Linked DNA regions of Saccharopolyspora erythraea. The protein of the gene in region 1 interacts with the protein of each later gene in a pairwise test. Links are inferred from orthologs where the notes say so. Each region holds a gene or a part of one and is shown in the gene's direction. Other genes may lie near its edges.

Region 1 (5,005 bases):
GGCACCGGGTGGATCGTGCTCTGGCAGCGCAGGCGCGAGCAGCGGATCGTCGCCGAGCAGCTGCCGGTGCTGCAGCGCGCCGGGCTGATCGTGCGCAGCGAGGTCGAGATGCTGGCGAGCCTTGCGGGGCGCCGGGGCTGGCTGCGCAAGGTCCGGCGCAGCGCAGGCGGCGAGGCCGCCAAGGCGGTCCGCGACTACCAGATCGCCGTCACGGAGCTGGCGTTCCTCCAGCACCGCGCGTCCGAGGGGCGCACCACCAGCGCCGTCCGCCGGGCGCGGCGGGAGAAGCTGATCGAGGACCTCAAGCACGCCCGGCGGTCGGCCGCGGGCAGCCAGCAGGCGATCCAGACCGCGCGGATCAAGATCCACGAGCTGACCCAGCTCAACCTCAAGCGCCCGCGCCGGTCGGACGGGCCGGTGCGTCCGAAGCGGAGCACTCCGGTCGGCCCGCCGATCCACGGAACGCCTCCGGAGCAGGTGCCCCCGCAGGAGCGCGGCCCGCACGCCTCCCCGGACCACGGCCGGTTCCCGGCCCAGGACCAGAGCCGGTTCCCGTCCCAGCACCAGGTCCCGTCCCCCGCCCAGGAGCGCGGACCGCACCAGCCCCAGGACCACGGCCGGCCGGGGGACCACCGCCAGGTCCCGCCGCAGGAGCGCGGCCCCGGCCACCCGCCGCGCGGTGCGGCGCCGCCCGAGCACGGGTCGCGTCGTCCGCCGGAGAACGGGCCGGTCCCGCCGCAGGGCGGCTGACCGGCGGCGCCGCGGCATCAGCCGCATCCGCTGTGCGTCGTGCCACCCGGGTGGCACGACGCGCATGTTTTCGGGCTACTCTCGCGCTGCTGTCCGGTACCCGGCAGACGGGACTGGAACGGTTGGGAGGACGAACGTGGCTGCTGGTCGCCCGCCTAGGCGCGGAGAGGGCCCCCGGCTCCGGGTCGGAGTGATCTCCGCGGGGAGGGTCGGTGCCGTGCTCGGCGCGGCCCTGCACCGTGCGGGTCACCAGGTCGTGGCGGTGTCCGGAGTGTCGGCCGCGTCGCTGCGGCGGGCCGAGGAACTGCTGCCGGGCGTGCCGGTGCTGCCGCCCGACGACGTCGCCGCCCAGGCCGACCTGGTGCTGCTGGCGGTGCCCGACGACGCGATCGCCGGCCTGACGCGCGGTCTGGTCGCCACCGGCTCGCTGCGCGCGGGGCAGATCGTTGTCCACACCTGCGGCGCGCACGGCGCCGACGTGCTTTCGGCCGCTACCGAGATCGGCGCGCTGTCGCTGGCGCTGCACCCGGCCATGACCTTCACCGGCCGCGCCGAGGACGTCGAGCGCCTGGCGACCGCCTGCATGGCTGTGACCGCGTCGGGCGAGGACGAGGCGGGCTGGAGCGTCGCCGAGGCCCTGGCGCTGGAGCTGGGCATGGAGCCGGTCCGGGTTCCCGAGCAGGCGCGAAGGCTCTACCACGCCGCGCTGACCCACGGCGCCAACCACCTGATCACCCTGGTCAACGACTGCGCGGACCTGCTGCGCGACGCCGGGGTGGAGATCCCCGACCGGGTGATGGCGCCAATCCTGTCGGCGTCGCTGGACAACGCGCTGCGCTTCGGCGACCGCGCCATCACCGGACCGGTGATGCGCGGCGACGCGGGCACGGTGCGCGCGCACCTGGCGGCGCTCAACGACGACGACCCCGACGCGGTGCCCGGCTACCGGGCGCTGGCGAAGCGGACCGCCGAGCGCGCCGTGCGTTCGGGCGTGCTGCGCGCCGACATGGCATCCGACGTGCGCGACGCGCTGGAGGGGGAGCCGTGAGCCACCCGTCCGGGCGTCCGCTGAACGACACCCCTCGCGCGGGTGTTCCCCGAGCCGCCGAGGAGCTGCGATGACCGCACCCGAGAGGGTCGGCGCGGGTCCGGGCTTCGCCCCGGGCGCGCTGACCGTGCACGACCGTCCCGCCGAGCTGGCCAAGGTCACCCGGGCGCTGCGCGCGACCGGGCGCAGGATCACGCTGGTGCCCACGATGGGCGCGCTGCACGAGGGCCACCTGGAGCTGGTCCGCCGCGCGCGCCGCGACTCCAACAGCGTCGTGGTCGTGTCGATCTTCGTGAACCCGCTGCAGTTCGGGCCCGGCGAGGACTTCACCCGCTACCCGCGCACCTTCGACGCCGACGTCGAGGCGTGCCGCGCCGAGGGTGTCGAGCTGGTCTTCGCACCGGACCGCGACGAGGTCTACGGCCCGGATCCGCAGATCACCGTCCACCCCGGACCGCTGGGCGACGAGCTCGAGGGCGCCAGCAGGCCGGGGCACTTCGCCGGAGTGCTGACCGTCGTGGCGAAGCTGCTCGGCATCGTCCGCCCCGACCTGGCGCTGTTCGGCGAGAAGGACTACCAGCAGCTGGTGCTCATCCGGCGGATGGCGCGCGAGCTGAACCTCGACACCGCGATCCAGGGCATCCCGATCGTGCGGGCGCCCGACGGGCTCGCCCTCTCCTCGCGCAACGTCTACCTCAGCGACGAGCAGCGCCGGGCCGCGCTCGCGCTGTCGGCGGCGCTGGCCGCGGGCGCGCACGCGGGCCGCGACGGGGCGGAGGCGGTGCTGCGGGCCGCCCGCGAGGTGCTGGCCACCGAGCCGCTGGTGCGGCCGGACTACCTGGAACTACGGGACACCGAACTCGGCGCCGCCCCCGCCGAGGGCGAGGCCCGGTTGCTGGTCGCGGCGAAGGTCGGCGAGACCAGACTGATCGACAACGCCCTGGTGCTGCTCGGCGACCAGGGCGACAGCCGGCCCTGAGCCACCCCCGAAACGAGGCCAGCGGTCCGGCTCCCCCCGAAGGAGGTCTGCGATGTTCCGCACGATGCTGAAGTCCAAGATCCACCGAGCCACGGTCACCCAGGCCGACCTGCACTACGTCGGGTCGGTCACCGTCGACGCCGACCTGATGGACGCCGCCGACCTGCTCGAAGGCGAGCAGGTGGCGATCGTCGACGTCACCAACGGCGCGCGGCTGGAGACCTACGTGATCACCGGCGAGCGCGGGTCGGGTGTGATCGGCATCAACGGTGCCGCCGCGCACCTGATCGAGCCCGGCGACCTGGTGATCCTGATCTCCTACGGGGTGATGGACGAGCTGGAGGCGCGGTCGGTGCGGCCGAAGGTGATCTTCGTCGACGCCGACAACCGGATCGTCGAGCGCGGTCAGGACCCGGGCCACGCCCCGGTGGGCTCCGGGCTTGCCAGCACGGCCGCCTCGGTCACCTCGGCGATCACCGAGGCCGGCGCCGAGACCGACGACGCGGCCAAGCTCGACGCCCTGCTCCAGCAGCCCGAGCACTGATCGACGCCCAGCGGGCGGCCGCGCCCCGCACGACACGCCAAGGGAAGGGAAGACGGTGCTGCTCGCCATCGACGTCGGTAACACCAACATCGTGCTCGGTCTCTACGCCGACGAACCGGCGGAGGGCGTCGACCCGGTGCTGGTCCGGGACTGGCGGATGCGCACCGAGCCGCGGATGACCGCCGACGAGCTGGCGCTGACCGTGCGCGGGCTCCTCGGCTCCTACGCCGACCGGATCACCGGCATCTCGGCGCTGTCCACGGTGCCGTCGTTGCTGCGCGAGCTGCGGGTGATGCTCGGCCGCTACTGGAGCGACGTGCCGCGGGTGGTCGTCGAGCCGGGCGTGCGCACCGGGGTCCCGCTGCTGGTCGACAACCCGAAGGAGGTGGGGGCGGACCGGGTGATCAACACGCTGGCCGCCCACCACCTGCACGCGTCGAACTGCGTGGTCGTCGACTTCGGAACCTCGACCAACGTCGACGCCATCTCGGCCAAGGGCGAGTTCCTCGGCGGCGCGTTCGCGCCCGGCATCGAGATCTCGCTGGACGCGCTGGCCTCCCGCGCGGCGCAGCTGCGCAAGGTCGAGCTGGTGCGGCCGCGCTCGGTGATCGGCAAGAACACCGTGGAGTGCCTCCAGTCGGGCATCCTCTACGGGTTCGCCGGCCAGGTGGACGGCCTGGTGCGCCGCATCGTGGCGGAGCTGGAGTCCACCCACGGCGGGCCGACGACGGTTATCGGCACCGGCGGGCTGGCGCCGCTGGTGGTGACCGAGTCGGACACCATCTCCCACCACGTGCCGGACCTGACCCTGCTGGGCCTGCGCCTGGTGTACGACCGCAACTTCGGTTCCTGAGACCGCCGCCGCGCCCCGAGCGCGGTCCGACGCCTGGTGTCAAGTCGCCGTGAGCAGGTACGTACCCTTGTTGCCCGTGACTGACCAGGACCGTTCCATCCCCACCGCCGCGGACGCCGAGGGCGTCGACGACCTGCCCGAACAGCTCCGGGTCCGGCGGGAGAAGCGGGAGCGAATGCTGGCCGGGGGTGTCGACCCCTATCCGGTGAATCTGCCGATCACGCACACCCTGGCCGAGGTGCGCGCCGCCCACCCCGACCTCGCCCCGGACACCTACACCGGGGACCAGGTCGGTGTCGCGGGCCGGGTGATGTTCCTGCGCAACACCGGAAAACTCTGCTTCGCCACGCTCCGCGGCGGCGACGGCACCGAACTGCAGGCGATGCTCAGCCTCAAGCAGGTCGGCGAGGACGCGCTGGCCGCCTGGAAGAGCGACGTCGACCTCGGCGACCACGTTTTCGTGCACGGCGAGGTCATCACCTCCCGCCGCGGCGAACTGTCGGTGATGGCCGACGAGTGGCGGCTGGCGGCCAAGACGCTGCGCCCGCTGCCGGTGGCGCACAAGGAGCTCGGCGACGAGACCCGGGTCCGGCAGCGCTACGTCGACCTGATCGTGCGCAAGCAGGCCGCCGACACCGTGCGAACAAGGGCCACCGTGCAGCGGTCGCTGCGGGATTCCTTCCAGCAACGGGGTTTCATCGAGGTCGAGACCCCGATGTTGCAGACCCTGCACGGCGGTGCCGCGGCCCGTCCGTTCGTGACGCATTCCAACGCCTTCGACATGGAGCTGTATCTGCGCATCGCGCCGGAGCTGTATCTCAAGCGCTGCGT
Region 2 (3,938 bases), 2.5 Mb from region 1 along the record:
TCCATCGGCGACATCGTCTCCTGCTCTAACTGGTGTCACGACAAAACCTGTGACCTGAGGACAGGACTGCACTCTAGTCAAGATCGGCGCGGGTACGGGACCGTCCGCGCCCGCGCGGTGCGCCACCGCACCGCGCCGGGCCGCGCCAGGGCGGTGCCGGGCCGGTGTCCACACCGGCCCGAACCGCCGACGGCGCACGCGCCGATCCGGACTACTGGCCGCCCTTCTGCACGTAGGCGCGGACGAAGTCCTCGGCGTTCTCCTCCAGGACGTCGTCGATCTCGTCCAGGATGGCGTCGACGTCCTCGCCGAGCTTCTCGCGACGTTCCTGACCGGCGGCCTCGGGACCCGATTCCTCTTCGCCGTCGCCGCCGCCGTGCCGCTGAACCTTTTCCTGCGACATCTTGCCTCCCGGTGGTCGCACTCGGCGGATGCCGGCCGACGATGCCGGACATCCATGCTCTGAACACTACCCATCCGACCACCCGTTCGCCCACAGCCATGCGGGCGTCGTTTCGATCATCCGCCCGCTGCTGACGTGCACGAAGCGTGGTGCCTCACCCCTTGGTCAGGGAGTCCACGAGCTCCTCGGCGCTGCTCGCGGCGTCGAGCAGCTCACCCACGTGCGCCCTGGTCCCGCGCAGCGGTTCCAGGGTCGGGATCCGCACCAGCGACTCCCTGCCCAGGTCGAAGATGACCGAGTCCCATGACGCGGCCGCCACCGACGCCGGGTAGCGCTCCAGGCACCGGCCGCGGAAGTAGGCCCGGGTGTCCTCCGGCGGGGAGGTGACGGCCTCCCGCACCTGCTCCTCGCTGACCAGGCGCTTCATCGAGCCGCGGGCGACGAGGCGGTTGTAGAGGCCCTTGTCCATCCGCACGTCGGAGTACTGCAGGTCGATCATGTGCAGCCGCGGCGAGGCCCAGCCGAGGTTGTCCCTGGTCCGGTAGTTCTCCAGCAGCCGCAGCTTGGCCGGCCAGTCCAGCCGGTCGGCGCAGTCCATCGGGTCGCCGCCGAGCAGGTCCAGCACCTCGGCCCAGGTGGCCAGCACGTCGCGGGCGGCGCGTTCGGCACCGTGGGAGTCCAGGTGGGCCGCCGCCCGCTCGTGGTAGGCCCGCTGGAGGTCCAGGCCGGTGAAGCGCCTGCCGTCGGCCAGCTCGACGGTCTGCTTCAGGGCGGGGTCGTGGCTGATGAGGTGCACTGCCTGCACCGGGTCGGCGAGCTTGAGGTCGTCGAAGCGCTCCCCCGCCTCGATCATGTCGAGCACCAGCGCGGTGGCTCCGAGCTTGAGGTAGGTGGAGGTCTCGGCGAGGTTGGCGTCGCCGATGATGACGTGCAGCCTGCGGTACTTGTCGGCGTCGGCGTGGGGCTCGTCGCGGGTGTTGATGATGCCGCGCTTGAGCGTGGTCTCCAGGCCGACCTCGACCTCGATGTAGTCCGAGCGCTGGGAGAGCTGGAAGCCGGCCTTCTCGCCCGCCTGTCCGATGCCGACCCGCCCGGAGCCGCAGATCACCTGCCGGGAGGCGAAGAACGGCGTCAGCCCGGTGATGACCGAGGTGAACGGCGTGCTGCGGGCCATCAGGTAGTTCTCGTGGGTGCCGTAGCTGGCGCCCTTGCCGTCCACGTTGTTCTTGTAGAGCTGCATCGGGGCGGTGCCGGGCACGCTGGCCGCGCGGATCGCGGCCTCCTCCATCACCCGCTCGCCCGCCTTGTCCCAGACGACCGCGTCCATCGGGTTGGTGACCTCGGGAGCGGAGTACTCCGGGTGGGCGTGGTCGACGTAGAGCCGCGCCCCGTTGGTGAGGATGACGTTCGCCGCGCCCAGGTCGTCGCTGTCCGAGCCGTTGGGCTGCTGGGCAGCCGCCCCCAGGTCGAAGCCGCGGGCGTCGCGCAACGGCGACTCGACCTCGTAGTCCCAGCGCGCCCGGCGCGCCCGGGGGATGTCGGCCGCCGCCGCGTAGGCGAGCACGATGTGGGTGGAGGTAAGCACCGGGTTGGCGCTCGAGTCGCCGGGCACCACGATGCCGTACTCCACCTCGGTTCCCATGATCCGCCGCATACCTCGCAGCGTACGGGTTCCGGGTCGGTTGGCGGAGTGCCGGACGCGATGTGTGACCCGGCAATCGCGCCGCGTGCGCGAAGAACTGGTGTGGGTGGTGCAGGTGGGATGATCTCCGGCGTGAGCGGCGAACACGAAGAGGTGGCGACCTACGACGCGTCCGGGCGTGTCGTCGGCAGCGCGCCGAGGGGCCGGATGCGCGCCGAGGGGCTGTGGCACGCGGCCGGCGAGGTGCTGCTGCTGTCGCCCGGGCGCACGGAGGTCTACGTGCACCGGCGCACCGAGACCAAGGACATCTACCCGGGGATGCACGACTGCTGGGCAGGCGGCGTCGTGGCCGCGGGCGAGGACCCCGCGGCCACGGCGGTGCGGGAGCTGGCCGAGGAGCTCGGCGTGACGGGCGTGCGCCCGCGCTTCCTGTTCCACACCGTCCACGAGCTGGGATCGGTTCGCTTCCACGCCTACCTGTACGAGGTGCTGTGGGGTGGTCCGGTCGTGCACCAGCCCGAGGAGGTGGCCGAGGGATGGTGGATGCCGGTGGAGGAGCTGCGCGAGCGGCTCAGCGACCCGAGCTGGCCCCTGGTGCCCGACGGCCGCCAGTTCGCCCAGGAGTGGTTCGCCGGGCGGGCAGAGACGCGCTGAGGGCGTTCGGCGGCGTCAGTGCTTGCCTTTGACGTTTCTTCGACGCGGCGCAGCCGCTTGGCGCACCCTGGCAACCGGCACCGCAGCGGGTTCTCAGGCGTTCTCCGGCGAGGACAGCTCTTTCGTGGCGTATCGGCATACATGAGAAAGAGATCCCGCAACGAGAGAACGCCTGAGGTTCCGCCACCCACACCCCCCACCAAGGCGAGTTCAAAAACAGCCTCTGCGGTTCCGCCACCGCAACCGCTACGCAAGGTGACCACGAAGACAGGCGATCAGTGCCACGGCAGCGCGGCGCGCTCGCCCCAGTAGGTCGCGGCGTCGCGGGTGACCGGCGCGAGGTCGTCGAGGTCCTGGCGGCTCAGCTCCACGTCGCGCACGGCCAGGTTGGACATCAGCTGCTCCACGCTGGCCGGCCCGATGAGCACCACGTCCGCCCAGGGCTGCGCCAGCACGTGGGCCAGAGCGACGGCGTCGGGGCCCACTCCGTGGCGCTGGGCGACCTCGAGCACCGCCTCCGGCGGTTCGACCACCAGCCTGCCGTTGGCCAGCGTCTCCTTGACCAGCACCCGCCAGCCGCCGTGGTGGGCCTCGGCCAGCGCCCGCCCGGCCGAGGGCTCCATCGAGTTCCACGTCGACTGCACGGCGCTGAACAGCTGCGCACCGCCCACTTCCAGCTCCCAGCCGCGTTCGACGGCCTCGGCCTGCGCGGCCCCGCTGGTGGAGAAGCCCAGCCGGACACCGGAGTCGCGGATCCGGGCGAGTTCGTGCTGCAGTTCGAGGTCCTCGAACAGCGGGCTGTCGGCGGTCAGGGAGTGCACCTGGTAGAGGTGGACCCGGTCGCCGAGCAGCTTGCGGGTCTCCGCCCACTGCGCGCGCAGGCGCTCCACGGAGTGCTCCTTGACCTCGTGGACCTCGGTCTCGATCCGCCACTGCGCCACGTAGGCGTAGCCCCACTTGCTGGAGACCGTGACGTCCTCGTGCCCGCGCTCGGCGAGCCAGCCCGCCAGGAACTCCTCGGCGCTGCCGTAGGAGCGGGCGGTGTCCACCCAGCGCAGCCCCTGGGCGTGCGCGGCGTCCAGGACCAGCTTGGTGCGCTCCCGCATCTCGTCGGCCGTGCGCAGCCCGGGCAGGGCCCCGGTGCGTCCCACGTTGATGTAGGCGGGGCGGCCCAGCGCCGCCAACCCGACGCCGAGGCGCTGTTCGGTCGAGATCATGCCCCGAAACCTAACCGGTCGG

What was found. Proteins that work in one complex are often made in the same cells at the same time.
Region 2: the proteins of panC (region 1) and HUO13_RS13845 interact in binary tests that used the Escherichia coli proteins (3 or more experiments, as listed by UniProt). The link is inferred for Saccharopolyspora erythraea from one-to-one orthologs.

The regions. Positions count from the first base shown.
Region 1 is NZ_CP054839.1:455,095-460,099, forward strand. What follows is about bases 1,076-3,822. They hold panC (pantoate--beta-alanine ligase), read left to right. Parts: upstream 1,076-1,868; coding sequence 1,869-2,777; downstream 2,778-3,822. Other genes in these bases: HUO13_RS02150 (Rossmann-like and DUF2520 domain-containing protein), read left to right, coding at 1,076-1,798; panD (aspartate 1-decarboxylase), read left to right, coding at 2,830-3,321; HUO13_RS02165 (type III pantothenate kinase), read left to right, coding at 3,377-3,822. Outside these bases: HUO13_RS38000 (PrsW family glutamic-type intramembrane protease), read left to right, coding at 1-750; more of HUO13_RS02150, read left to right, coding at 887-1,075; more of HUO13_RS02165, read left to right, coding at 3,823-4,174; lysS (lysine--tRNA ligase), read left to right, coding at 4,251-5,005. UniProt on the Escherichia coli protein: Catalyzes the condensation of pantoate with beta-alanine in an ATP-dependent reaction via a pantoyl-adenylate intermediate.
Region 2 is NZ_CP054839.1:2,961,370-2,965,307, reverse strand. The notes cover bases 1,130-3,938. They hold HUO13_RS13845 (NUDIX domain-containing protein), read left to right. Parts: upstream 1,130-2,177; coding sequence 2,178-2,699; downstream 2,700-3,938. Other genes in these bases: HUO13_RS13840 (aldo/keto reductase), read right to left, coding at 2,975-3,916; dop (depupylase/deamidase Dop), read right to left, coding at 1,130-2,057. In the rest of the region: prcB (proteasome subunit beta), read right to left, coding at 1-5; HUO13_RS13855 (ubiquitin-like protein Pup), read right to left, coding at 212-403; more of dop, read right to left, coding at 558-1,129.